3 regions of the Polaribacter sp. HaHaR_3_91 genome follow, and region 3 is predicted to be linked to each of the others. Evidence: riboswitches for the same ligand, from Rfam matches in the RefSeq annotation. Region 3 holds a riboswitch; each other region holds the start of a gene.
The links. A riboswitch is a leader RNA that binds a small molecule or an ion and turns the genes downstream of it on or off. The one in region 3 is predicted to bind cobalamin.

Region 1 (8,422 bases), 2.1 Mb from region 3:
GAAAAGGATTTAAGAAAGTATAACTCTTTAATGAAAAATGAGATTATAAAGTTTTCAGAAGAAATAGAGCAACTTACAATACAAGAGGAACCTATAAAGATAAAATTAGATGTTTTAAGTTTTAGAGAAAGAGAAATTTTTAATTTAATTGTATCTAGTAAATCAAATAAAGAAATAGCCGCTGAAGTAAATATCTCTGTAAATACTGTAAAATTTCATGTCAAAAATATTTATGGAAAATTAAATATTAAAAGTAGAAAAGAAGTTTTAACATTAAAAAAAGTCATAAAACACTAGGGCTTTTAGTTAAAACCACCCAAATACTACCCCAATACTACCCGTAAAATAAATAGAATTACTTAATATATATAGTAAATTTGAAATATAAAATTACCCCCAATAATTTTAATAGTAAAGACCTCCAATAGAAATATTGAAGGTCTTTTTTTTATTTCATTTTCTCAAAAAATGTCATTTTATAATCGGGCAATAAATCTGGATTTGTAATTTTAATAAAATCTTTTAAAACTAAATCAGGTCTCGTAGCAGCTAATTCATAATATATAATTCCGCCCGTTTTTCCTTTCTTGATTGTAGATGTATAAACTTTATCATTTTTAAAAGCATCAAATTCAGCATAAATTTTATTGCTTTGTAATAATTGCTCTTTGGTAGAAAAAAATCCAGGAGAAATCCAATATTCAGCATTCTGACCTTTATCAAAAATACTTTCAAAACTTAGAGACAAACTTCCTTTTCCTTTTGTGTCTTTCCATAAGTAATTAAGGTTTGCGTCATTTATAAATTGTGCCACAAAACTTTCTCCTGCAGGTAAATTCCAAATATCTTTACTCATGATTGCACCAGACAAAATGGTTGGTTTTTTTGTTGATTTTAGTGCGATTTGTTTTGCTGCTAAATAATTACTTTCAATTACTTTAAAAATACTATCAGCTTGTTTTTCTTTATCAAAAAGAACACCAAAAAATTTAATCCATTCTGCTCTTCCTAAAGGAGTTTCTTCTAACCAATCTCCATTATAAATTACATTTATTCCTGCTTTCTGTATAGTTGTTAAGCTTTTATCTGCAGAAGTAACACTATAACCAACCACTAATTCTGGCTGTAAGTCTAATAGTATTTCAGTATTTAAAGAGGTTTCTTTTCCTATTTCTTTTATTTTTCCTGCATCAATTAACTGTCTTGTTTTTTCTGAAGATACATATTTAGCATAAGGAAAACCGATAATTGAAGTTTCTTCGTTTAACAACTCAACCATAGGGATATGTGTTGTAGAAGTAACTACAATTTTTTGAATAGGAGTAGAGATGGTGTTTTCTAAAGGTGTATTATTTTCTGATTTATTTTTAATAATATATTCAGTAACTTCTTTAGAGTTCTGATAGGCAGATTTTATAACTAACTTTTTAGCGCCATTATCTTCTACAATATCAAATCCCTTTGCGTACTTAATACTACTTTTTACTTGTGTATGATTATCAACTTTAACAGCTTCTTTTTTACAAGAAACGGTCATCAACAAAAATAATAAAACAGGAATTAAATTTATGTTTTTCATTATGAATATACTTGATTTTCTTGCTCTTGAACTCTAATAAAAGTAGTTCTTTTGGTCAATTCTTTTAACCTACTTGCACCAACATAGGTACATGTAGATCTAATTCCGCCTAAAATATCTATAATAGTATCGTCTACATTTCCTCTGTAAGGAACTTCAACCGTTTTTCCTTCGGAAGCTCTATAATTTGCAACACCACCAACATGTTTATTCATGGCTGTTGTAGAACTCATTCCGTAAAAAGCTTTAAATTTTTCTCCATTTTTTTCAATCAATTCACCACCACTTTCTTCATGTCCAGCAAGCATGCCGCCTAGCATTACAAAATCTGCACTACCACCAAAAGCTTTAGAAAGGTCTCCAGGAATTTTACAACCTCCATCAGAAATAATTTGTCCACCCATACCATGCGCTGCATCTGCACATTCTATAATAGCAGAAAGTTGCGGATAACCAACTCCAGTTTTTACACGAGTTGTGCAAACCGATCCCGGACCAATACCTACTTTTATAATATCTGCACCAGCTAATAATAATTCTTCAACCATTTCTCCAGTGACTACATTACCTGCAATAATTACTTTGTTAGGATGGGCTTTACGCATTTTCTGAACAAAATTTACAAAATGTTCCGAGTAGCCATTGGCAACATCAACACAAATAAAGTTTATTTTCGGAAATTCGGATAAAATTTGTTTTACTTTTTCAGAATCATCTTTTCCTGTCCCTGTACTAACGGCAATATTATTTAAAGTTTTTTCATCAGCTTTTGCTGCAAATTCTCTCCATTCTTCTATAGAATAATGTTTATGAATTGCGGTGAAAAGTCCGTGTTTTGCAAGTGCTTTTGCCATTTCAAAAGTACCAACAGTGTCCATGTTTGCAGCCATTATAGGAATTCCTTTCCAGACAACATCGCTGTGTAAAAAAGTAAACTCTCTTTCTAAACTTACTTGTGATCTCGATTTTAGTGTAGATCGTTTTGGACGAATCATTACATCTTTAAAACCTAACTTTAATTCATTTTCTATTCTCATTTCTATCAAAATTATCAATCCTTAAAGGTATAAAATTTGGAAACGAATTAATTAGATTGTTCATAAGAATGCATATATATTTGCAAAGATTTTGGTTTTGATGTAGAGATAATTTGCATCGAATTAAAAGGGAATCTGGTTAAAATCCAGAGCTGTTCCCGCAACTGTAAGTTTATACTAAGTTTGTGCTGAGTTTATTTTTAGCATCATTTAGTCCCTCTTTAGAGGATGTTATTAATTCTTTTACCACTGACATTTTTTTGTTGGGAAGGTATAATAACATAAAACGAGTCAGGAAACCTGCCATAAATCACGAGTTTAAAACTTTCGGGATAAAGGTTTATGTACTAATTCTATTTTGTACACAAATTTACCTGATTTATTTAGATTCCTTGTTTAACAAGGAGTGAAACATTATTGTTTTCTTGTAAAAGGAGAAGACTTAAATTAAATCATTAAAAATGAAAAAACAATTATTAATTGTTGGTGTTTTGGCATATAGTTTTGCTAGCACAAATCTTTTTGCACAGCAAAAAGAAAAAGTAGAAGCTTTAGATGAAGTTGTTGTTACAGCAACAAAATTCAATCTAAAAAAAGAGAATACTGGTAAGGTAATTCAGAAAATTACTCAAAAAGAATTGCAACAAAATGCTGGTAAAAATGTTATTGAAATTCTAAATAATGTTGTTGGTATTGATGTTAGAGGTGTAAATTCTAATGCATCTGAACCAAGAAGTATTAATATTAGAGGAGGAAGAAATAGACAATTTTTGGTTCTAATTGATGGTGTGCCAGTTACAGATCAATCTGCAATTAATCAACAATTCGATTTACGTTTATTAGCCGTTAGTCAAATAGAATCTATTGAAATTTTAAAAGGAGCATCATCTACATTGTACGGTTCTGGAGCAGCTACTGCAGTTATTAATGTTGTTTTAAAGAAAGCATCAGCAGATAAAATTTCTGGTTCTTTTGAAACAAGTGTTGGTACAAATAATACCGCAAATGTTAAAGAAAGCGGATTGTCTGACAATAACCAGAATGTAAGTTTAAACGGTACTTTAGGAAAACTTAATTTCTTAGGTTCTTTTAGTATTACTGGAACAGACGGAATGTCTGCTGCAAAAAGTAAAACAAATGCTGTTTATGAAAATGATAGTTTTTACAGTAAAAATGCGTTGTTAAAATTAGGTTATGCGGTAAATGATAAGTTTTCTATAGAGACTTTCTTAAATTATGATAATTTTGATTATGATTTTGACGCAGGGGCTTTTTCTGATAGTGATGCAAATACTGGAGATCAAGAGCAGTTTAGAGTTGGTGTAAAACCAAAATACACTTATAATAAAGGAGAAGTTTACTTATTAGCCTCTGCAAATGTGGTAGAAAGAAATTTAGAGCAATTCAATTCTTATGGTGGTACTTTAGATAGCTACGAGTTTGTTGGTAGAAGTGTAAATTTAGATTTAGTAAATAGATATGATTTTAAGGATGGTAAAATTCAATTAATTACGGGTTTAAATTACCAAATTCATAGTAATAATACAGTTACTCCTTTTGCCGAAATTGAAAAAGGAATTGCAAACTTTAATACTGTAGATCCTTATGCAAGTGTAGTGTATATAACAGATTTTGGTTTAAGTGCCAATGTAGGTGGACGATTAAATATTCATAATGTATATGGTAATCATGCAGTTTATGACGGAAATCTTGCGTACTCAGTTTTAAAGAATGAAAATGCTACTATTAAGTTATTAACCTCTTATAGTACGGCTTTTATTACACCAAGTTTGTATCAATTATATGATGGTTTTTCTGGTAATTTAGATTTAAAACCAGAATCTAATGAAACTTTTGAAGCAGGTTTTGATGTAAATTATAAAGATTGGCTTCAGTTTGATGTGGTTTATTTTAATAGAAAAGAAGAAGATGCAATTATTTATGATAATGCTACTTACAAATACGGTAATGGTTCTTCAGATGCAAATGGTTTTGAAATAAATACCAATATTACACCTGTTAATTTCTTAACTGTTAACGCTTCTTATACGTATGTAGATAAAGATAAAACAGAAGATTTTAACGATTATATTCCTGCAAATAAATTTGTAGCAGGTTTAGATGTGGATGTTTTAAAAAATACATTCTTCAATATTACTTATAAAAATGTAGGAGATAGAAGTATTTATGATAGATATGGTTCTTTTGGAACCGCTGGAGAAGATGTTACTTTAGAGAGTTATCAAGTATTAGATTTTGCTGCTAATTATAAATTATTAGGAGACACTGTAACTTTATTTGGTGGAGTTACAAATATTTTAAACGAAGATTATGATGATATTTTAGGGTTTTCTACACGTGGTAGAAACTTTAAATTAGGAGTAAGACTTCAGTTTTAATATAGGGAAATTTGCTATTTTCGAAAAGAGGAAGAAGACCATCTATTTTAGATGGTCTTCTTTTTTATAATAACTTTTTTACTTCATTTTTAATAATACTTATAACAGTATCTGTTGGAGGTAATGTTTTAGAGTAATCGATAATCACGTTTTCGCGCAATTCATTAGCAGTTTTTGCAGTTTCTGCAACTTGTCTTAATTTATTAATAATGGTATTTTTTGTAGCCACAACTGCTGTCCAAGAATCGTCTGTAATGTACATTTGCTGTACTAAATTATGTTCAAACTCTTGATCTATATTTGCAATCAACAATTGCAAATAATCTTGTGTATCTTCTGTAATTGGTTTAATTCTTACCAACATTTTAACAGGGTTAATGCGCTCACAAAACAACAACATTCTTTCGTAAGCCTGTAATTTTATTGGTAAAGCTTCTTTTTTTCTTTGAGATAATAGCGCTATTTTTTCATCAGAACTTAGCTTTATGATTAATCTGTTAAAAATATAATAAGCAACGAAACCGGTAACAGCAGCGGGTAGAATATAAGCAATACTTTCTATTAGTTTATCTTCCATAAATTAGATGAATTTTAAAGTGTACAAATATAGTACTCCTAAAAAGATAGCAATACCAAAACTTAATAAAGTACCAATTAAAATATATTCGGTTAATTTTCTGTCTTTTGATGATGTTAAATCTCCAAATCTAAAAACAGATTTTGCTGCTAATAGAAAACCGATTGCTTCCCAATGATTGGTAATTACAAAGGTAAAAACAAATAAACGTTCTAGAATTCCTATATAGCGACCTGCTTTTGCAAGAGAATCATCGTTTTCTTTTTTACTTTCAGGGTTCCATTGTGTAATTATTATTTTGATGATAATTGCAGAAACAAAAATAACCAACAGTAAAAAGATAATCAGTAATAAGAGTTGATCTGTTATTAAGTTTTCAGTTGATAAAGAAAAATTCACATAAAAAGAAGTCGCAAACGCTAGTACGATAAGATGCAAAACTTGATCTATAAAAAACCAAATCCGTTTTGTTTTCTTTTTTTGAAGATAGAGTTTTAATAGGTCTATACCATAATGAGATGCTATAATTAACAAAAAAGCAAGCCAATATTCTTTTAAATTAAATTGAATGACTAACGCTAAAAATAGGGCATGAAGCGCAATGTGATAATATAAATTTACCGATTTCACTTTCTTTTTTTCTTTATTTTCAACCCATTTTTCTGGTTGAAAAACAAAATCTCCTAAAATATGAGCTAACAAAAATTTTAACAATAAGAGCATTTTATAAATGTGTTTTTTGATTGATAATTTTTCTAAAACGTTTTTCTAGTTTCATAATAGGTTCAAAACCAGCACGTTTTTGGCGTTCGCTAACCCGTCCTTGTGTAATTCCTAAAATAGCTGCAATTTCATTTTGCGTACTGTTTTCTGATTCTAAGGATATTTTAAATACTTCTGCAGAGTTTTTTGTCCAAGAATCCATGGTTAATAAAGCTAAATCAAAAGCTATATTTAGTTCTGCATCAACTTCTTGCCAAGGTGTTTTTATGGCAATGGTTTGTTTCTTTAAATAAGTGTCAAACGCATAACCAGAATTTATAAAAGCTTCACCGTTAGACGCTGTAATTTCTGGAGTATTAAATTCTTTTTCTCCGATTCCAATTCCAATTCTAACATCTATATCTACTGTAGATTTTAAATGAGATTTCAACTTTAAAGCTGCATAAAAAGCATTTTCACAGTTTTCTATTTCTAATTGAAAGCTATCTCCTCTGTAAATCTGCCAAAATTTTGGAGAGTCACCAAAAGTACTTAACGCCTCTTTTAGCGTTTCTAACCAAAAATTATCATCCTTTTTTCTAGAATTGATGATGTCGCCTGTTAAAATACTAGTCATTTGTAAATCTTAATTTTTAGCTAATATATCAATTATTAAGCTAAACAACAATATTATCTGTCTGCAAGCAGATATTTTAAATTATCTGTCTATAGGCAGATATTTGTGTTTATCTGCTCTTAAGCAGATATGTTTAGGTTTTCTTATGTAAAAATTGTGAATAAATAGTATTCATCTTCTTTTATAGAAACGAATAGTTTGGTTAATTTCACGCTTTCAAATTCCTTTAAAATAAACCATTGAGCACATATTTAGATTCTTTAAACGAACCACAGAGACAGGCTGTCTTACAGAAAGACGGACCCATGATTATTATTGCTGGTGCGGGTTCTGGTAAAACACGTGTATTAACCTATAGAATTGCGCATTTAATGAAGCAAGGCGTAGATTCTTTTAACATTTTATCACTTACATTTACCAACAAGGCAGCCAAAGAAATGAAGGCTAGAATTGCCGGTGTTGTAGGTCATAGTGAATCTAGAAACCTATGGATGGGAACTTTTCACTCCGTTTTTGCTAGAATTTTGCGTACCGAAGCAGACAAATTGGGGTTTCCAACTAATTTTACAATTTACGATTCTCAAGATTCTGTTCGTTTAATATCAGCAATTATTAAAGAGAAGAATTTAAATAGAGAACAATACAAACCCAAACAGATTTTAGGTCGAATTTCTTCCTTTAAGAATAGTTTAATTACGGTTAAAGCCTATTTTAATAACCCAGAATTACAAGAAGCAGATTTACATGCAAGTAGACCAGAAGTTGGTAATATCTATAGAGCCTATGTAGACCGATGTTTTAAGGCTGGTGCAATGGATTTTGATGATTTGTTGTTAAGAACCAATGAGTTATTGGCTCGTTTTCCAGAAACTTTGGCAAAATACCAAGATCGTTTTAGATATATAATGGTAGATGAGTATCAGGATACAAACCATTCTCAATATATTATTGTGAGAGCTTTGGCTGACAAATTCGGGAATATTTGTGTGGTTGGAGACGATTCTCAGAGTATTTATAGTTTTAGGGGAGCAAATATTCAGAATATATTAAATTTTCAGAAAGATTATCCGGATGTAAAAACCTTTAAATTAGAGCAAAATTACCGTTCTACAAGTAATATTGTAAACGCTGCAAATTCTGTTATCGAAAACAATAAAACAAAATTAGATAAAGAAGTTTGGACCTCTAATGATCCTGGAGAAGCTATAAATGTAATGCGTACTATTTCCGACGGAGAAGAGGGCCGTTTTGTGGCACAATCCATTTGGGAGAACCAAATGAACCATCAATTAACTCCAGATGATTTTTGTGTTTTGTATAGAACAAACTCACAATCTAGAGCTATTGAAGATGCGTTGCGCAAAAAAGGAATTGATTACAAAATTTACGGAGGAATCTCTTTTTATCAAAGGAAAGAAATTAAAGACATCTTGTCTTATTTACGTATTTTAATCAACCCAAATGATGAAGAAGCGTTAAAAAGAATTATCA
Region 2 (8,422 bases), 560 kb from region 3:
TAGTTGTAGAACATTTAAATAAATACCACATTAAAAAACTAAATACAGTGGTAACACTAAACAGTACAGAGGCAATTAAAAATTATCTTTTAAATTCTGATAATTTTGCCTTTATTTCTATTCATGCTATTTCTGAAGAACTCACAAATAACAAGCTTAAAATAATAGATGTAAAAGACTTTTCTATTGATAGATGGTTTTATTTTGTTTCTAGAACAGGGTATCAATCTAACCTAATGAGCTACTTTGAAAAATACACACTAAACAACTATAACTTTTAGTTATATTAAACAATAAATTAGTTTGCTTAATAGTTATTCTTAGTCCTTAGTTTTGTATCGATAAATAAATCTCGATATGAAAACGACATTCCCTAAAATTATCTTTTTCTTAATTATAATTTTTGCACTATTTAGTCCAATGAATAGTCCAACGGCTTTATTACTTGGTTTTGTATTTGCTATTATCTTTAAAAGCCCATTTAAATCTAAAAGCTATAAAGCAATTCATATCCTTTTAAAAGTAGCGGTAGTAGGTTTGGGTTTTGGAATGCTACTTAAAGAAACATTAGCAACAAGTAAACAAGCTTTTAGTCTTACCTTCTTCTCTATCTTTTTAACTGTAAGCTTGGGTTTAATACTTACCAAGTTATTAAAATTAGATAAAAAACTAGGGCATTTAGTTACCTCAGGAACTTCTATTTGTGGCGGAAGTGCCATTGCCGCTATTTCTCCAGTAATTAAAGCAAATAGCAAAACGATAAGTATTGCTTTAGGTCTTGTTTTTTTATTAAATTCTATAGCCTTGTTTGTTTTCCCTGCTATAGGACATTTTTTACATTTATCTCAAGAACAATTTGGATTGTGGTGTGCTATTGCTATACATGACACTAGTTCTGTTGTGGGTGCTGCCTTAAGTTATGGAGATGAAGCACTAAGAATTGCTACAACAGTAAAACTATCAAGAACACTTTGGATAATACCTTTGGCTATTTTATCTATGTTTATTTTTAAAACAAAAGGAGAAAAAATTTCAATTCCTTATTTTATTTTACTTTTTGTGGTAGCTATTTTTATAAATAGTTATCATTTAATTCCTACAGCAATTACTTCTGAAATTGTTTTTTATTCTAAAAGAACCTTGGTAGTAACCTTGTTTCTTGTAGGAACTACAATCTCTATAAAAGACTTAAAATCAACAGGAATAAAACCTATTATACTTGCATTAAGCTTGTGGATATTTATCTCTATTTTTTCACTCATATACATTACACAATAAAGATAATAATTAAAAAAAACCTCTTCTTAATGATTAAGAAGAGGTTTTTAGGTTTCAATTAAAAATAGAAATGAATACTAACATTCACCCTATACTAAAACAAATTATTTAATTGTCTAACATATTTAAATCTGCTATTCCTGTTACCTCTGTAGAAAGTTCTCCTAACCACCCCATATTTGCTAAGATTCCTGTTTGAACTTTAATAAAGTCAATTCCTGTTAAGTTTACCGTATTTCCTTCGTTATCAACAGCGTCTGAAATATCTAATTTATCACCTCCTGGAGTATTATCAGCATATCCATATTCAAAAGCGTTACTTTTAATCCAGCTAGGGTTGCTCATGTCAATATTATTATCTGTCAAAAGAGTCCCTGTAATTGTATAAGAATCTTCTGTAATAAATTCTGGGTAAAATTTTGTTGATATAACACCACTTTCTCCTTCACTATCTGTCCAAGTTACAACTTCTGAATCTTCATTAGGTCTAGAGTAAGTTACACTATAGTTTTTTATGGTTCCTTCTAAAGCATCTGCACTTCCTTTAATTTCATACCAAGTATCATCTGCAATTCCATTTGCATTTTCATCTTGCATTACCCAAACAACACCAGGTTCTGCAAAACCAGAAAATGCATTTCCATACATCATTATATCAGCTGCATCTTCTGTATTTATAACTGTATGATCAAAAGTATAAGAAACAGTACCTCCCCATGCTCCTAAAGTAACCATTCCTTTTTTGCCTTCAAGAGTTTTAGCTCCTTCTAAAGTACCAATTGAACTATTAATTCTTTGACCAGGTGCAGGTAAATAATCTAGTAAAGTTGTTACATACAAATTACTTTCCTCTGTAATAGGACGGATTACTGCATTTACCACAATAGTATACTCATTTCTAAATACACCTGCATTATTAGATGATTTATACGTTACGGTATAAGTTCCAGTTTTTTCTGGAATAAAATCATAAGTAGCTGTAGAAGATGTAACACTACCTTCTAAAGACCATTCTTCTGTGTATTCTGCATCATTCATTTTTATTGCCGAAAAATTAATGGTTTCACCCATTAATATTTCTATATCATTATTTTTTTCTGATAATTCAATTACAGGAGGAACACCAAAAAGGTCTATTTCTGAAGTACAAGACGATGCCATTATTACTAAAAAGCAAGAGGTTAAGAAAACTACACGTGGTTTTAAAAGTTGACTAAATTTGTTCATAATTTTAATTTAAAAAGTTGGTTATTGAATGATAATTATTAATATTTAAATACTACTTTGTTAGGAATATCTCCTGTTTCTACAGACCACTTAAAAGCACCTTCAGATGAAAAACAATACAATGTTCCTGGAGTTACATAATCTTTAGCGTCGGTAATTAAAATGTCTTTAGTTTCTGGATTTATCGTAATACCATAAGGAATCTTTATAAGCGCTTTATCTTCATCTGCAATAAAAGAATCAGTAAGAATGGTTTCTGTTTTTGTATCTAACCTGTTATAAGAAATTGTATTTTCTCCTGTTAGATAACTAAATTCTGTGCTGTAGATATACATAATATCATCAAAAATAGTCATGTTACTTACGGCCAAATCAAACGTTTGTTTTACTTCATCTAACTCTGTATCAATTACAAAAAGTTTAGAAGGTGTTTGATAATAATCTCCTCTAGAAGAAACATAAATGTCCCCTTCACTATCAATTTGCATACGATGAAGATTGATGTCTACTTCTATACGTTTTGTTTCTTCAAAACTAGCAATATCAACTACAGAAACTGTAGATTCATACTCTGGCGGACTATACCCTCCTGAATTTGCCACGTAGATTTTATCGTTATGTATCACCAATTCTTCGGGTTGTCTACCTACATCCACAGAACGCGTAACACTAAGACTTGTAGTATCAATTTCCATGATTTTTCCGTTTACAGCATTCGGATCTCCAATACTACCTAAGTAAGTTGTTAAATACGCTTTTCCGTTGTAAAACTTAATGTACCTGCAATTATCAACATTTATTTGCTTAATTTTTTTACGAGTATTTACATCTAAAACCTCTACTTTATTAGATGCATTTACAACCACATATAATTTAGAACCATAAATCCCCATATCGTTACCAACATCTCCCAAGCCACCAACTTCTTCTGGATTTGCTGTTCTAAAAACTTCTTTTTCGTAGATTCCGGTCTCAAAATCCATATAATCTAAAGCCGCTTTATTCATAGACATATTCCCTTCATTCAATAAATAAAACCCCTTTAATTCTACAATAGGTTCTGTGGGAACTTCTGGATTTACTGAGTCATCAAAATTCTCATTGCTGCTACATGCATTGAAAAAAAATACAACAGCTAAAGCTGATGCAATCTGTACACTTAATTTTCTTTTGTTCATAATAAAAAATTTAAAGTAAAACGATAGGATCTCCCAGGCATCGGGAAGTTTTTTACTACCGCATATTGTTGATTAAAGACATTGTTTACTGCTACTAAAACTTTTAATTTCTTTTGATTAAATAAGAGCGTTTTTCCCAAACTTAAATCGTGTGTAAACCACGGATCTAAATAATTAGAACTGATGTTTGCCTTTTGGCTATATCTTTCTCCTGTATAAATAAAACTGTAATTAAATTCTAATTTTTTGTAATCTATCATAGCACTTATACTACCGCTATGCACTGGTATATACGGAATTTGATCTCCGTAATTACTAGCGCCAGCAGTAACATCTATAGATTCTTGGTACGTATAACTTAGGTTGGTATTGTACTTAAATTTTTTACCTATACTTCCACTCGCTTTTACATTTGTTTCTATTCCGGTTGTTTCTACTTTACCTAAATTAAACATAGACCAACGGAATAAATTAGCTCCTGGTACTGCAACAATTTTGTTATGTATCCAAATTTTATACACATCAGCTTGTACATCAAATGCTGTTTTTTTAAAGTCAGTTTGATAAGAAAACCCAAGATTTACCTGAGTAGCATCTTCCGGATCTAAAAAAGTATTTCCGATAAACGTATAGTACAAATCATTAAAAGTGGGTTGTCTAAAAATTTCTTTATAAAAACTCCTTATTCTAAATTTATTAGAATTAAAAGGTTGCCAATTCATCATAATTGTAGGCGAATACTTTTGTAAATCTTCTGCAGCTTCATAATATAGTACCGTTTCATCTACTGTTGTACTTAATAAACTTGCTTGAATGTGAATTTTATCAAAGTTAAAATCGGCAGCTAAAGCTGATAAAAGCGTGATTCTTTTAGGATATGAAAATCGATACAAATTTGCATCCATCGTGTTTTTTTGTAAATCTGTTGCCAAGGATAATTTCCAAAACGGTAAAACTTGAAACGTATTTACCATTGACAGATAATATTCTTCTTGTGTATATCGGTTATCTAACTCACCATCCACTTTTATAATTTCTGGATCTACATAACGAGAATAATTATGCGCATATTTACCTCTTAACACAAAAAAATAAAAGTCGTTTACATGGTTTGTAAATGCACCTTGCAGAAAGTTATTTCGATCCCATAAACGTTGAGGACGCTTAAAACGATTGGCAACGATAGCTCCTGGCAATCCTCGTTCAGAATCATAATGATATAGTTTTACATTCCAATTATTCTTAATTCCGTTCGAGCCATGCAAAGACGCTTCTGCCCTAAAAGATTCAATATCTGCATTATTACGCGTTGCTATTGTATCATAACTTCCATTGGTGTATCTAAATTTATATTTACCGTTGGCATTTAGATATTCGGTACTAAGACGTGCACTTAAGTGGTCATTAATTTTGAAGTCTAAATTTACAGAAGGATTCACCAGTCCAAAAGAACCTGTTTTTAAACTGACATTGGTATTACTATTTTTCCCTTCTGAAAATTGAGGTGTTTTAGACTTTAGATAAATACTATTGGAAGAAGCATACGATTTTGCAGATTGATCTAAATCTGAACGCTGCCCTTGATACAGGGAAACAGCCTCCATGTTTTGTACAGAATATTTCCCTAAATCTATTTGTCCGTTTTGTGCATTACCTAATTGAACACCATCATAAAAAACACCGGTATGTTGCGAGCCCATCCCTCTTACATTTATGGTTTTTATACCACCAATTCCGCCATAATCTTTTAACTGAACTCCTCCAAAAAAACGAATTGCATCTGCAACACTAGAATTACTTAAACGACTTAAAGTTTTCCCACTTAAAGTCTGAACAGTAACTGGTGAAAAGTGTTTTTTAAGTTTCTCTTTATTGGTTACTAAAAAGATTTCTTTAAGCTGAACTGCCTTTGTTGAATCAATTTTTTGGGCATGTAAAAAACTCGAATTACAGCACCCTATAATCAAAAATATGCCCCAAAAAGAATGTAAAAAAGAATTCCTCATACTTAAATTTTGCGTACGAGGATAGAATAAGAGAAGTGCTACATATCTAAAATTTTAGATAGGCAGATTCCTAATTCTAGCTTCAATCCTCGAAAGCTTAATGAATTAATAAAAAAATGGCAGGTCTTCTGACTTACTCCTTCCACCCGGTCTTCCCATTCTTTCGAAAAGTGACTATTCGGATTTCAACTTTAGAGCTTACAGCTGCGGGACAGTTCTAGAATTAAACTAGATTCCCATTTTAATATCAAGTTTTTAAACTTGATAACCATTCTTAGTTAAAAAATAAAGTACAAATTTATCTACTTTTCAGGAATAAACAACACGCTTTTATTGTTTATTTCTAAACAACCTCACTATTCCTTAAAACCTAAAAAAAGCACAAATAATTTGAATAAAAAGCAGCAATAATACTACTTTATTGAAGTAAAAAAAATGACTAATTTGAAAGGTAGAATATGTGCTTTAAAAAATAAAATACTTAAAAATAAACTATGATAAAGATCATTAGTTTTAAAATTAAAAAGCTTTATAAAGATTGTATAGAAAAAAACAACTTCAAATAAAATAACTTAATGACTGAAAACACTGTCCCCCAACAATATTAAAATACACAAAAATTATAATAAATGAAGTTGTAACAAATTTATTTATATAATGACATATTTCTAAATAGCATTATTTTTTAATAAACTAGAGTTAAAACAAAGACTTAAAAAAGCCTCACGGGTTTCCGTAAGGCTTGTAATGAGCACTCTTTCCTTTTCAATAGTTTCTTTTTCTAATTTCTATTCAAAGATATTCCAATAAAACATATAAATTTTACGGGTTCCCATAATTAGCACCTTTTTATTTTAAAAAAAATTACACTAACCCAAAATCTTTAGCAATAGCAACCAAATGCGTAGGATTACTTGCATTAAAATGTTCCTTCAAAAATTTTAATCTTTTTTCTATAGCATTTACACTAGAGGTAAAACACCCTTTTTTTTTCAGGCTTTTACTTATTTCTTCTTGCAGTGATTCCGTAGAAAGTGATGCTATTAAAAAAACATCAAAATCGGTAATCTCTAGAACTTTCTTTGGATGAACCGTAGTATTTAATTCTGGCGAAATATAAAACTGATTTGTTGTAGAAACTGCATGCATAGCATTCTTTAATTCTTTTAATCCGTCTCTATTCTTCCAAACATAGCCATCTACCTTTATATTCTTATATAAATGCTGAATTTTATAAGGTTTATCTTCAACAGAAAAAATTATAATCTTTAAATCTGAAAACTCTTCTCCTGATTTTAATTCTTGCGGAGTTCCATCATTTTCAAATAAAGGGTTACTTATATATTCACTGTTCATCAATTAATTGAGTCAAACTACCTCTACGATGGATTCCCTACATGAAGAGACAGTGTTATTTTTACTCAACAAGAGTTTCAGCAAATTATAGTTGATATAAAAAAATCAAAATCAACTGAAAAAGAAAAAGTCACTCAAAAAATTACACCATTAATTTCATTATTAAAACAACACCAATTAAACCCAATCCCTTCTGGTTTTAATAAAAATAGTTGGGTTGCAAATTGCCCTTCTAGAGGAAATCATTTTATACAAATTGTAACCTCTAACGAGCAATGGGGCTGCGGATATTGTAAACGTAAAGGAGGAAAAGAAGCATTCGGAAAATGGTTACAAGACCAAAAAAAAATGACTACCATGCTGAAAGAATTAGATAAAGGAAGTTTTCAAACTAAAAGTACTCTAAAATGGTGGTTGAATAGGTATTGAAGACTACCATTCTTATCAATGTAAAAAATTAAACATTACAGTAAGTTGCACTTTATAACACAAAAACAGTCTGCTTCACCACCTTCTTAAAATAATGTTAAGATTATTTTGTTAGTTATTGTCAACTTGATCGACAGATGACTATATCAAAGAAATATTCGAATAAAATAGCAAAATTGTACGGATACAATTGATATTCAATATGTATTAAAGAAAAAAACCTTAAATTACTATCCTAACGAGGTAAGTTATAGAATTAAAAATTACGTGAAATAAATGCTATTAGATAAAAATAAAATATTTATAACAGGAATTCTTGGAATATTAGGAAGTGTTCTTGTTGGTATTGGAGAGTTTCTTCTTCATTTTAGTCCACATATTATTGGTAATGCAGACAACTATCAGTTTTTCCAATTTGTACAAAAAAATAGTTTGATAACAGGGCATTTTTTAGCTGTACTTGGTGTTCCTTTTTATTTTTTAGGCTATTATCATATTTATAAAATGCTAGAAAAAGGGAATAAAAAACTAGCTTCTATCGTTTTTGGATTAGGTATTTTAGCTTTTACAATCGGCGGTTTTTGGATTACTTCTAGAGCTTTTTTAGGAACAATTGTTCATCTTCAAAATGATATTGATACTAATATTTATCAAGAAATATTAGACAATTACACCTTAATTAGTGAATCTCTTGTTCAGATATTAAGAGTAATCATTCTTTTACTTTCTGTATTTTTTAGTATTACAATACTAAAAGGAGGAACCTATTATAAGAAATGGATGGCTATTTTTAACCCTATCGTTTTATTAATTTCTGTATTTACATTGTACTTTATTTCTCCACAAATAGGAAAATACATAGCACCAATAGCAATGAATGTTGTTCATTTTATTGTATTTAGTTTATCATTATATCAACTCAAAAAAATCAACCAATTATCAATATGA
Region 3 (8,422 bases):
TTTTATGAGTGAATTGCAAAAACATATTGGACAACATATAGATGTACCAGCAGGAGATATTGGAGTTGGCGCAAGAGAGATAGGCTACATGTTTGGAATGTATAAAAAATTGAGAACAGAATTTACAGGGGTTCTAACAGGAAAAGGAGTTGCTTATGGTGGTTCATTAATAAGACCAGAAGCTACAGGTTATGGAAACGTGTATTTTGCAGAAGCTATGCTGAAACTTAAAAACGAATCTTTTAAAGGAAAAAATGTAGTTATTTCTGGATCTGGTAATGTTGCACAATATGCAGCTGAAAAAGCGATTCAATTTGGAGCAAAAGTATTAACGCTTTCTGATTCTGGAGGTTATATTTATGATGAAGGTGGTATAGATGCTGATAAATTAAACCACGTAATGTATATTAAAAATGAAAAACGTGGTAGAATTAGCGAATATTTAGAAGAATACCCAAAAGCAAAGTATTTTAAAGGAGAAAGACCTTGGTCTGTTAAATGTGATATTGCATTGCCATGTGCTACTCAAAATGAATTAAATGGAGAAGAAGCAAAAACATTAATAGACAACGGTTGTATATGTGTTTCTGAAGGTGCAAATATGCCTTCTACACCAGAGGCCGTTCATGAATACCAAAAAGCAAAAATATTATACGCCCCAGGAAAAGCTTCAAATGCTGGTGGTGTTGCTACTTCTGGTTTAGAAATGAGTCAAAACTCATTACGATTAAACTGGTCTAGAGAAGAAGTAGACGAAAGGTTAAAAGAAATTATGCAAAAAATACATGATTCTTGTGTAGAGCATGGTAAAAATGAAGATGGAACTGTAGATTATATCAAAGGGGCAAATATTGCTGGTTTTGTAAAAATTGCAGATGCTATGTTAGCGCAAGGGGTAGTGTAGAAAAACGCTTATAAGTTACTATATAAATGAAACGTGTCAATTATTTGATACGTTTTTTTGTTTATTTGTCCATATAAAAACAATTTATGAGCTTTCTAATTTTTATTTTCTTAGGTTTTGGTGTTGCAGTTTTAGGTAGTATAACGCCTAGTTTTTTAAACTTAACAGTAGTTAAATTCAGTTTAAGAAATGGTAAAAAAGCAGCGTTCTATCTTATTGGTGGTTATGCTACCGTTTTATTTTTTCAAGCGAATATAGGTGCTTATTTATCGAGTATTTTAATGGAAAATTCAGAGTATATAACCTTATTACAAAAAATAGGTACAGGTATTCTTTTGCTGCTATCCATTAACTTTTTTAGACTGTATTTTACGTCAAAAGAAAAGAAAGTAAAAGAAGAAATACCTAAGTCGAAAGCTTATTTACACGGTATTGGAATGTCTCTTTTAAATACCATTGCAATTCCGTTTTATTTTACAACTATTTCTATTTTAATAGGGTTAGAATACTTTGAATATTCTTACTTAAATGGATTTTATTTTTCAATTGGTTCTACAATTGGTTCTTTTACACTATATTCATTGTATGCTATTGTTGCTAAAAATATTGAACACAAACTAACTTTTATTGCTTCTAAAATGGATTTTATTTTAGGTAGTTTAACAGGTGTAGTTGCGGTAGGAAATTTTGTTTTTCTACTTTACAAATAATTTATTTTGAATATCTTTTTACTCTTTTTCTTCGGTTTTATTTTCTCTTTCGTTGGTTCTATAACACCAAGTATGTTAAATATGACTGCGTTAAAAATTAGCTTAGAAAAAGGGAGATTAGCAGCTAACAAATATGCATGCGGAGTTTCTTTAATTATTATTCCTCAGGTGATAATTGCGGTTGTTTTAACCAAATACATTGCAGAAAACCCTACCATTTTAGAAACCTTAGAAAAAGTAGGAATCGTTGTTTTTATAACTTTATCTTATTATTTTTATAATGAATCTAAAAAAGAGAAAATAAAGATTGATGAGGTAGATATTAAAGAAATAAATCCTCTACTAACAGGTATATCACTATCTGCTTTAAACATGTTTGGCATTCCTTTTTTAAGCGGAACCATTATTACCTTAGATGTTTTTAAGTTGTTTAGTTTTGAGGCTGTTTCTGTATTATTTTTTACGTTAGGATCTGTATTAGGAACATTTTATATCCTATTTTTATATGGGAAATTTGCAAAAGTAATTCAACAAAAAACAGGGAAACTCACAAAAGACATCAACCTAATTTTATCAATTATAACTGGTTTAGTTGCTGTTTTTACATTTATAAAACTATTTATTTAAAGAGAATATGAAAATTTTAAAAAATACAATCATTCAAGGCAAACATAATAAACCTATTGTCGCAGATGTTTTTTACAAAGAGAATCATCAACCAAAAAAAATAGTTGTTTTTTGTCACGGTTACAAAGGTTTTAAAGATTGGGGCGCTTGGAATTTAATGGCTGAAGCTTTTGCAGAAGCAGGATTTTTTTTTATAAAATTCAACTTTTCTCATAATGGAGGGACCGCTGAAAACCCTATTGATTTTCCAGATTTAGAAGCTTTTGGGAATAATAATTATACCAAAGAATTAGACGATTTAGAGAGTGTAATCGATTGGATTTCATCCGAAGAAAAATTTAAAAACGAAGTTGAAATTAATGATATTTCAATAATAGGACATAGTAGAGGTGGTGGAATTGTATTGCTAAAAGCAAATGAAGACGCAAGAGTAAAAAAAGTAATTTCCTTAGCTGCTGTATGTGATTTTGGCTCTAGAAGTTCTACGATTGGTGATTTAGAGAACTGGAAGAAAACAGGTGTTAAATACGTTTTAAACGGACGAACAAAACAGAATATGCCACATTTCTATCAGTTTTATTTAAATTTTAAAGAAAATGAAGAGCGTTTAAATATTCAGAAAGCGGTAAGCAGTTTAAAAATACCACAGTTAATAATTCATGGAGATAAAGATACTTCTGTTTCTATTGATGAAGGTAAAAAAATACACTCTTGGAATACTGAAAGCCAATTTGAAGTTATTAAAAATGCAGATCATGTTTTTAATGTTTCTCATCCTTGGAAAAAGGAAAACATGTCTAAGGAATTAGAAGAGGTTACAGTATTTTGCGTAGCTTTTTTAAAAAAATAAATCTACAAAGTATTTCCTTGTAGATTTATTTTTAGGCACTTGTTTTAGATTTGAAACTCTTTAGCAGAAAAGTAAAGGTCTATTGGAGAAGCTCCTACATTATCTACCGTTTTTGCTACCGTTTTATCTGCATTATAAATTACTAAAGCACTATTATTTGGATCCATAAAATCCTTTAAACCGATAACGTAAACTTGTTTCGTATTTGGGTGTTGTTTTACAACTGTGTTAAATGCAATTCCGTCGTTACTTGGTGTTGCAAATTCTTCAATAACTTTTGTTTCTGTATTAAAAGTATAAATTTTTCCAGATGCAGATTCAGACCAAAAAGCATTTACATTTTCTGAGTTCATTGTTAAAATACTGTTTGTGTATAAATTAATAACACCATCTGTAACAGTTACTGTTTCATTAATAGAATAGTCTGCATTTAGTTTTGTAAACGTGGCAGCTGTGGCTCTCTTTTCTTTTGCGACCCAAATAGTTCCGTTTTTATCTTTTAAAAGTCCAGAAATACTATCATCAAAAGTTATTACAGAAGTAAATTCTTTAGTAGTCATATTCATTACAACTAATTCCTTTCCATCTGCAATTAACACATTTTCAGCATCTAAAATTAGTGCAGCATTGTTAAAAAGAATATCATTAGAAACCTCACTTATAGCATCACCAATACCAGTAGTGGTGTTTACGTGGCAAAGATTGTAATTTCTACTTCTTCCACTTCCAGAGGTATTAATTACCAAACCATCCGTGTTAGAATACATTTGTAAATAAGATGGAGAAGATACGTTAGAAGAAGTTATTGACTCTTCTACACTTAATGTTTCTAGGTTAACTTTAGAAATATATGATGGTCCGTTTTGACTTACAATATAGAGTTGGTTATTATAGCTAGAAAAAGAGGTGCTTTCTGCATTTTCAGATACAGTAACATTTGGTGTTGCAATTTGATTTTCGTCTAGAAATGTAAGTGCTGTTTTATCACTTTCTAGAGATAAGATAAAGGCATTGTTATAAGTTATTGGAGCTTCAGGAATTACATCTTTTTTAGTACAAGATACAACAAATAATAAGCCAATTAAGGCTAATCTGGTTAGACAACTTTTCATTATGATTGATTTTAAAATTTTAAATAACAAAATAGGCAAGTTCTTACCCTTATTAAAAAGCGGAAAAACCATGCATATGACACGTATTTCTTTTTAACTTTTCTCCCGAAAGTTACAAAAGACGAATATAATTTTTGGCAGGTCTCCTGGCTTGCATTTTGTTAAAACCTTCCCGTCTTTTATAAAGACAGTGGTGTAAGAAATAACGATAATCTAAATAGACAATGCTTACAGTTGCGGGAACAGCTCAGGCTTAAAAAAACTACCTGATTCCCTTTTAATTTTAATTCAATTTATTGAATATAAAACCAAAAATTTATGATGCAAAAGTATTTCCTTTTTTCATTATAAAAAACTAATTTCAACAAATAATCTAGTGTATTTTTATGTTTTAGGAATTGCAATTTCCTTTTATAAGATAGCGAGATTTCTCAATCGCCAAAGAGCTTATTTTGAAGTGATAAAACTGAATGCAATAAAAACATACAACGTATCACTGCTAAGTATTTAGGAGCCTCATAGTAGTGATAAAACAAAACTAAACACCCAATTTGTCATTTCGACGAAAGGAGAAATCTCATAACAGTGATGCTATAACAAAAAGCAACTTTATGTGATTTCTCTCTCCGTTCGAAATGACAAAATTGAACGTAAAAAAACATACAACTTGTCACTTCGAAGTGTTGAGAAGCCTCATAGTAGTGATAACATAAATCGGAATACTGCTATTGTAAACCGTCAACTAAAACCAGAAACTACTTCTCACTTTCCAATTCCAAAACCTTCTGAATCATTTTATCATCCTGGTGCATAATTCTGTAAAAGCCAACATCGCCAAAAAGTGTGTTTGCAATAGAAGCTTTTAGGTATTTTTCTAGGCTTTTTTTGGTTGTTAAAGAAGGTTTATAAGCTTCTTTAATATCAGATAGATAACTATTAAAAACAGTTCCTTCTTTATCAAAATCAGTAATGAAAGTATCTATTGTCCATTTTTGTAGCTTTTTTCTATTGTTATCAACGTAATCAAAAGCAAAATCATTAATGGTATTAAAGTAGTAACCATTCATATAAGAAGTAGTGTCTATTGGTACAAAAACATCCGGAATAATTCCACCGCCACCATAAACAATCTTTCCTTTAGGAGTTTTATATTTAAGAGAATCTACCACTTTTATGCTGTCTTTATTAAACAATTCACCATTAGAAACCCTCTTCTGATAATCTGTATAATAATTCTTATTTCCTTTGTGGTCATAGGGTTTTTGAATAGATCTACCCGTTGGCGTATAATAACGAGCCGTTGTTAAACGCACAGCAGAACCATCACCTAAATCCATTTCTATTTGTACCAAACCTTTACCAAAAGAACGCCTTCCAATTATGGTTCCTTTATCATTATCTTGTAAAGCACCAGCTAAAATTTCTGAGGCAGAAGCAGAGTTTTCATCAATCAAAACATACAAACCACCTTTTTCGAAATCTCCTTTAGCAGTTGCAAAAGATTCATCAATTTCGTTTTTATTGTTTTTAGTAAAAACAATTAGTTTATCATCTTCTAAAAATTCATCAATAATACTATTTGCAATGTCTATAAAACCACCACCATTGCCTCTAATATCAAGAATTAAATCGGTCATTCCATCATCAATTAAGGTGTTTAACGCAGATTTAAATTCACTGTAAGTATTTCTTGCAAAACGATCTAATTTAATATAACCAACAGAATCGTTCACCATATATGCTAAATCAACACTTTTAATATTTACATTACCACGAGTTACGGAAACGGTAAAAGTAGAGTCTATACTTTTTCTATAAATTTTAAGCGCAACTTTAGTATCTGGTTTCCCTTTTAAATAACCAGGCACTTTATCTGTGTACATTTTTTTACCATACAAAGTATCTTTATTAGCCATTAAAATTCGGTCTCCTGCCTTAATTCCGGCTTTTATACTTGGTCCACCTTTTATAGGTTGAATAACGGTAATAGAATCTTCAATCATTCTAAACTGAACGCCAATTCCAACAAAATTACCTTGCATGTTTTCTGTAACCGCTTGCAGCTTTTCTTTAGGAATATAAACAGAATGCGGATCTAGTTTACCCAACATTTGCGTAATAGCTCCGTCTAAAAGACTTTCTGTATTTACAGTATCTACGTAGTCTTTTTCAATAAAATTAATAAGTTTCCTTATTTTTAGTTCTTGAGACGAGTTTTTATTTAAAGACAACATATTGGTAGCACTTCCGTTAAGTGAAAGTCCAATAAGTAAACCAAAAATAACTGCTAAAGATAAATATATAGGGAGGTTGTTTCTATTCTTCATAAGGTAAATGCATAATTTCTACGCCTGCTTTTTCTAGAAAATTGATACCAGAAGTATCCTTGTATGATTCTGCATACACAACACGTTTTATTCCTGCTTGGTGAATTAATTTGCTACACTGAGTGCATGGAGATAACGTAATATATAAGGTTGCACCCTCTGCAGATTGGGTAGAAGACGCCACTTTTAAGATGGCATTTGCCTCTGCGTGTAAAACTTCCCATTTTGTAACTCCATTACAATCTTCGCAAGAATTATCAAAACCAGTTGGTGTTCCGTTAAAGCCATCAGAAATGATCATTCTTCCTTTTACAATTAACGCACCTACTTGTTTACGTTTGCAATGAGAGAGTTTCCCCCATTCGCGAGCCATTTTTAAATAAGCCCTATCGTATTTTAATTGTTTCTTTTCAGTCATACAGAACGAAAGTAAAAAGATTTAGATAAATATGACGTTAATAATTAGACAAAATTTATTTTAAGCTGTTATGAATAATTTTTTGGGCGTTCCCTTACAGGTCGGGCTTTCCGCTACAATCTTTTTATTCATCCTTCATAAAAAGGATTTTCACTGCAATCCCTAACGCAGCTTACTTATTATCAACAGTAAAAAATCGAAAATTTTGTTGTTTACCAAAAAACTCTATCTAGCATCATTTGTATAGAGAAACCAATTACAATAGACGAGCAAACTAAAATCCAATCTCTTCTGCTAACTCTAAAAAAGTTTTGAAGTAATGTACCAACAATTAAAATACCTAAAACAATAATAATCTGAGCAGCTTCTATACCTAATGCAAATTCTATTAGCGGAAACAATTTATTTTCTTCTTTACCAACCATCATTTTAAAATAGTTAGAAAACCCTAAACCGTGAATTAAACCAAAAAACAAAGCAAATATTAAGTTGATGTTTTGTTTACCAGAAGCAGTGTTTTTAGCTGTAAAAACATTAATAGCTCCAGTTATAAAAATGGTTACCGGAATTAAATATTCAATAATATCTATTCTAATTTTTAGAATTCCGTAGGCAGATAATGCCAAAGTAACAGAATGACCAATTGTAAATAAGGTTACTAACCATAAAACTTTTCTCCATTGTTTAAAGCTAAATACAACAGCTAGTACAATCAAAAATAAAATATGATCGTAAGCAGATAAATCTAACACATGGTTTAAACCCATTTTAAAATACAGTAAAAAATCGTCCATTAATAAAAATAATTAAGTGTGAATGGTAAAGATATTAAAAACAGTAATTGGATAAAAGCTTAAATACACTATTAACAATTCTAATTACTAAATTTTAAATAAAATCAAATTTATAAGTATTCATTCCTTTAAATCGATAATAATTTGATAAATACGTAAAGTTTATTACTTTAAATAAGTATTAATACGTAATAATACTTAGTTTTGTATTTCAAATACGTAATTATGAAAACAGTTATAGTTGTCGGAAACGGAATGGTTGGTTATAAATTTTGTGAAAAATTTGCAGCAACTCCAGAAAGTAAAGATTTTAAAATTATTGTTTTTGGTGAAGAACCAAGACCTGCTTATGATAGAGTTCATTTAAGTGAGTTTTTCGAAAACCAAGATGCAAAAGCCTTAGAAATGGCACCTGCAGAATGGTATAAAGAAAATAATATCGATTTAATTGTTGATGAAAGAGTTTCGGAAATTAATAGAAAGTCTAAACTAATTACTACGGCAAACGATAGAGAGTTTTCTTACGATTATTTAGTGTTGGCTACGGGTTCTTCTGCTTTTGTTCCGCCAATTAAAGGTGTAGAAAAAGAAGGGGTTTTTGTATACAGAACTATAGAGGATTTAGAAGGAATGTTGGCGTATGCTGCAAAACTGAAAGAGAAAAACCCAAATGCAAGAGC

Region 1: another riboswitch for cobalamin. It lies ahead of H0I27_RS09730 (TonB-dependent siderophore receptor); the one in region 3 lies ahead of H0I27_RS01110 (hypothetical protein).
Region 2: another riboswitch for cobalamin. It lies ahead of H0I27_RS03255 (TonB-dependent receptor); the one in region 3 lies ahead of H0I27_RS01110 (hypothetical protein).

Annotation. Positions count from the first base shown of each region.
Region 1 covers NZ_CP058986.1:2,316,538-2,324,959, reverse strand. The annotation lists gene H0I27_RS09745 (LuxR C-terminal-related transcriptional regulator) at 1-297, shown strand, start outside; gene H0I27_RS09740 (ABC transporter substrate-binding protein) at 449-1,579, opposite strand; gene H0I27_RS09735 (GMP reductase) at 1,579-2,616, opposite strand; cobalamin riboswitch at 2,692-2,939, shown strand; gene H0I27_RS09730 (TonB-dependent siderophore receptor) at 3,078-5,015, shown strand; gene H0I27_RS09725 (hypothetical protein) at 5,080-5,592, opposite strand; gene H0I27_RS09720 (DUF3307 domain-containing protein) at 5,596-6,294, opposite strand; gene H0I27_RS09715 (sigma factor-like helix-turn-helix DNA-binding protein) at 6,317-6,931, opposite strand; gene H0I27_RS09710 (ATP-dependent helicase) at 7,171-8,422, shown strand, end outside.
Region 2 covers NZ_CP058986.1:787,893-796,314, reverse strand. The annotation lists gene H0I27_RS03275 (LysR family transcriptional regulator) at 1-281, shown strand, start outside; gene H0I27_RS03270 (YeiH family protein) at 358-1,278, shown strand; gene H0I27_RS03265 (PKD-like domain-containing protein) at 1,387-2,505, opposite strand; gene H0I27_RS03260 (YncE family protein) at 2,544-3,683, opposite strand; gene H0I27_RS03255 (TonB-dependent receptor) at 3,680-5,689, opposite strand; cobalamin riboswitch at 5,790-5,977, opposite strand; gene H0I27_RS03250 (response regulator) at 6,554-7,048, opposite strand; gene H0I27_RS03245 (DUF6796 family protein) at 7,751-8,422, shown strand; gene H0I27_RS03240 (CRTAC1 family protein) at 8,419-8,422, shown strand, end outside.
Region 3 covers NZ_CP058986.1:223,323-231,744, forward strand. The annotation lists gene gdhA (NADP-specific glutamate dehydrogenase) at 1-904, shown strand, start outside; gene H0I27_RS01095 (LysE family translocator) at 991-1,614, shown strand; gene H0I27_RS01100 (glutamate dehydrogenase) at 1,621-2,241, shown strand; gene H0I27_RS01105 (S9 family peptidase) at 2,249-3,091, shown strand; gene H0I27_RS01110 (hypothetical protein) at 3,136-4,203, opposite strand; cobalamin riboswitch at 4,322-4,531, opposite strand; gene H0I27_RS01115 (S41 family peptidase) at 4,959-6,530, opposite strand; gene H0I27_RS01120 (dCMP deaminase family protein) at 6,520-6,948, opposite strand; gene H0I27_RS01125 (HupE/UreJ family protein) at 7,161-7,742, opposite strand; gene nirB (nitrite reductase large subunit NirB) at 7,968-8,422, shown strand, end outside.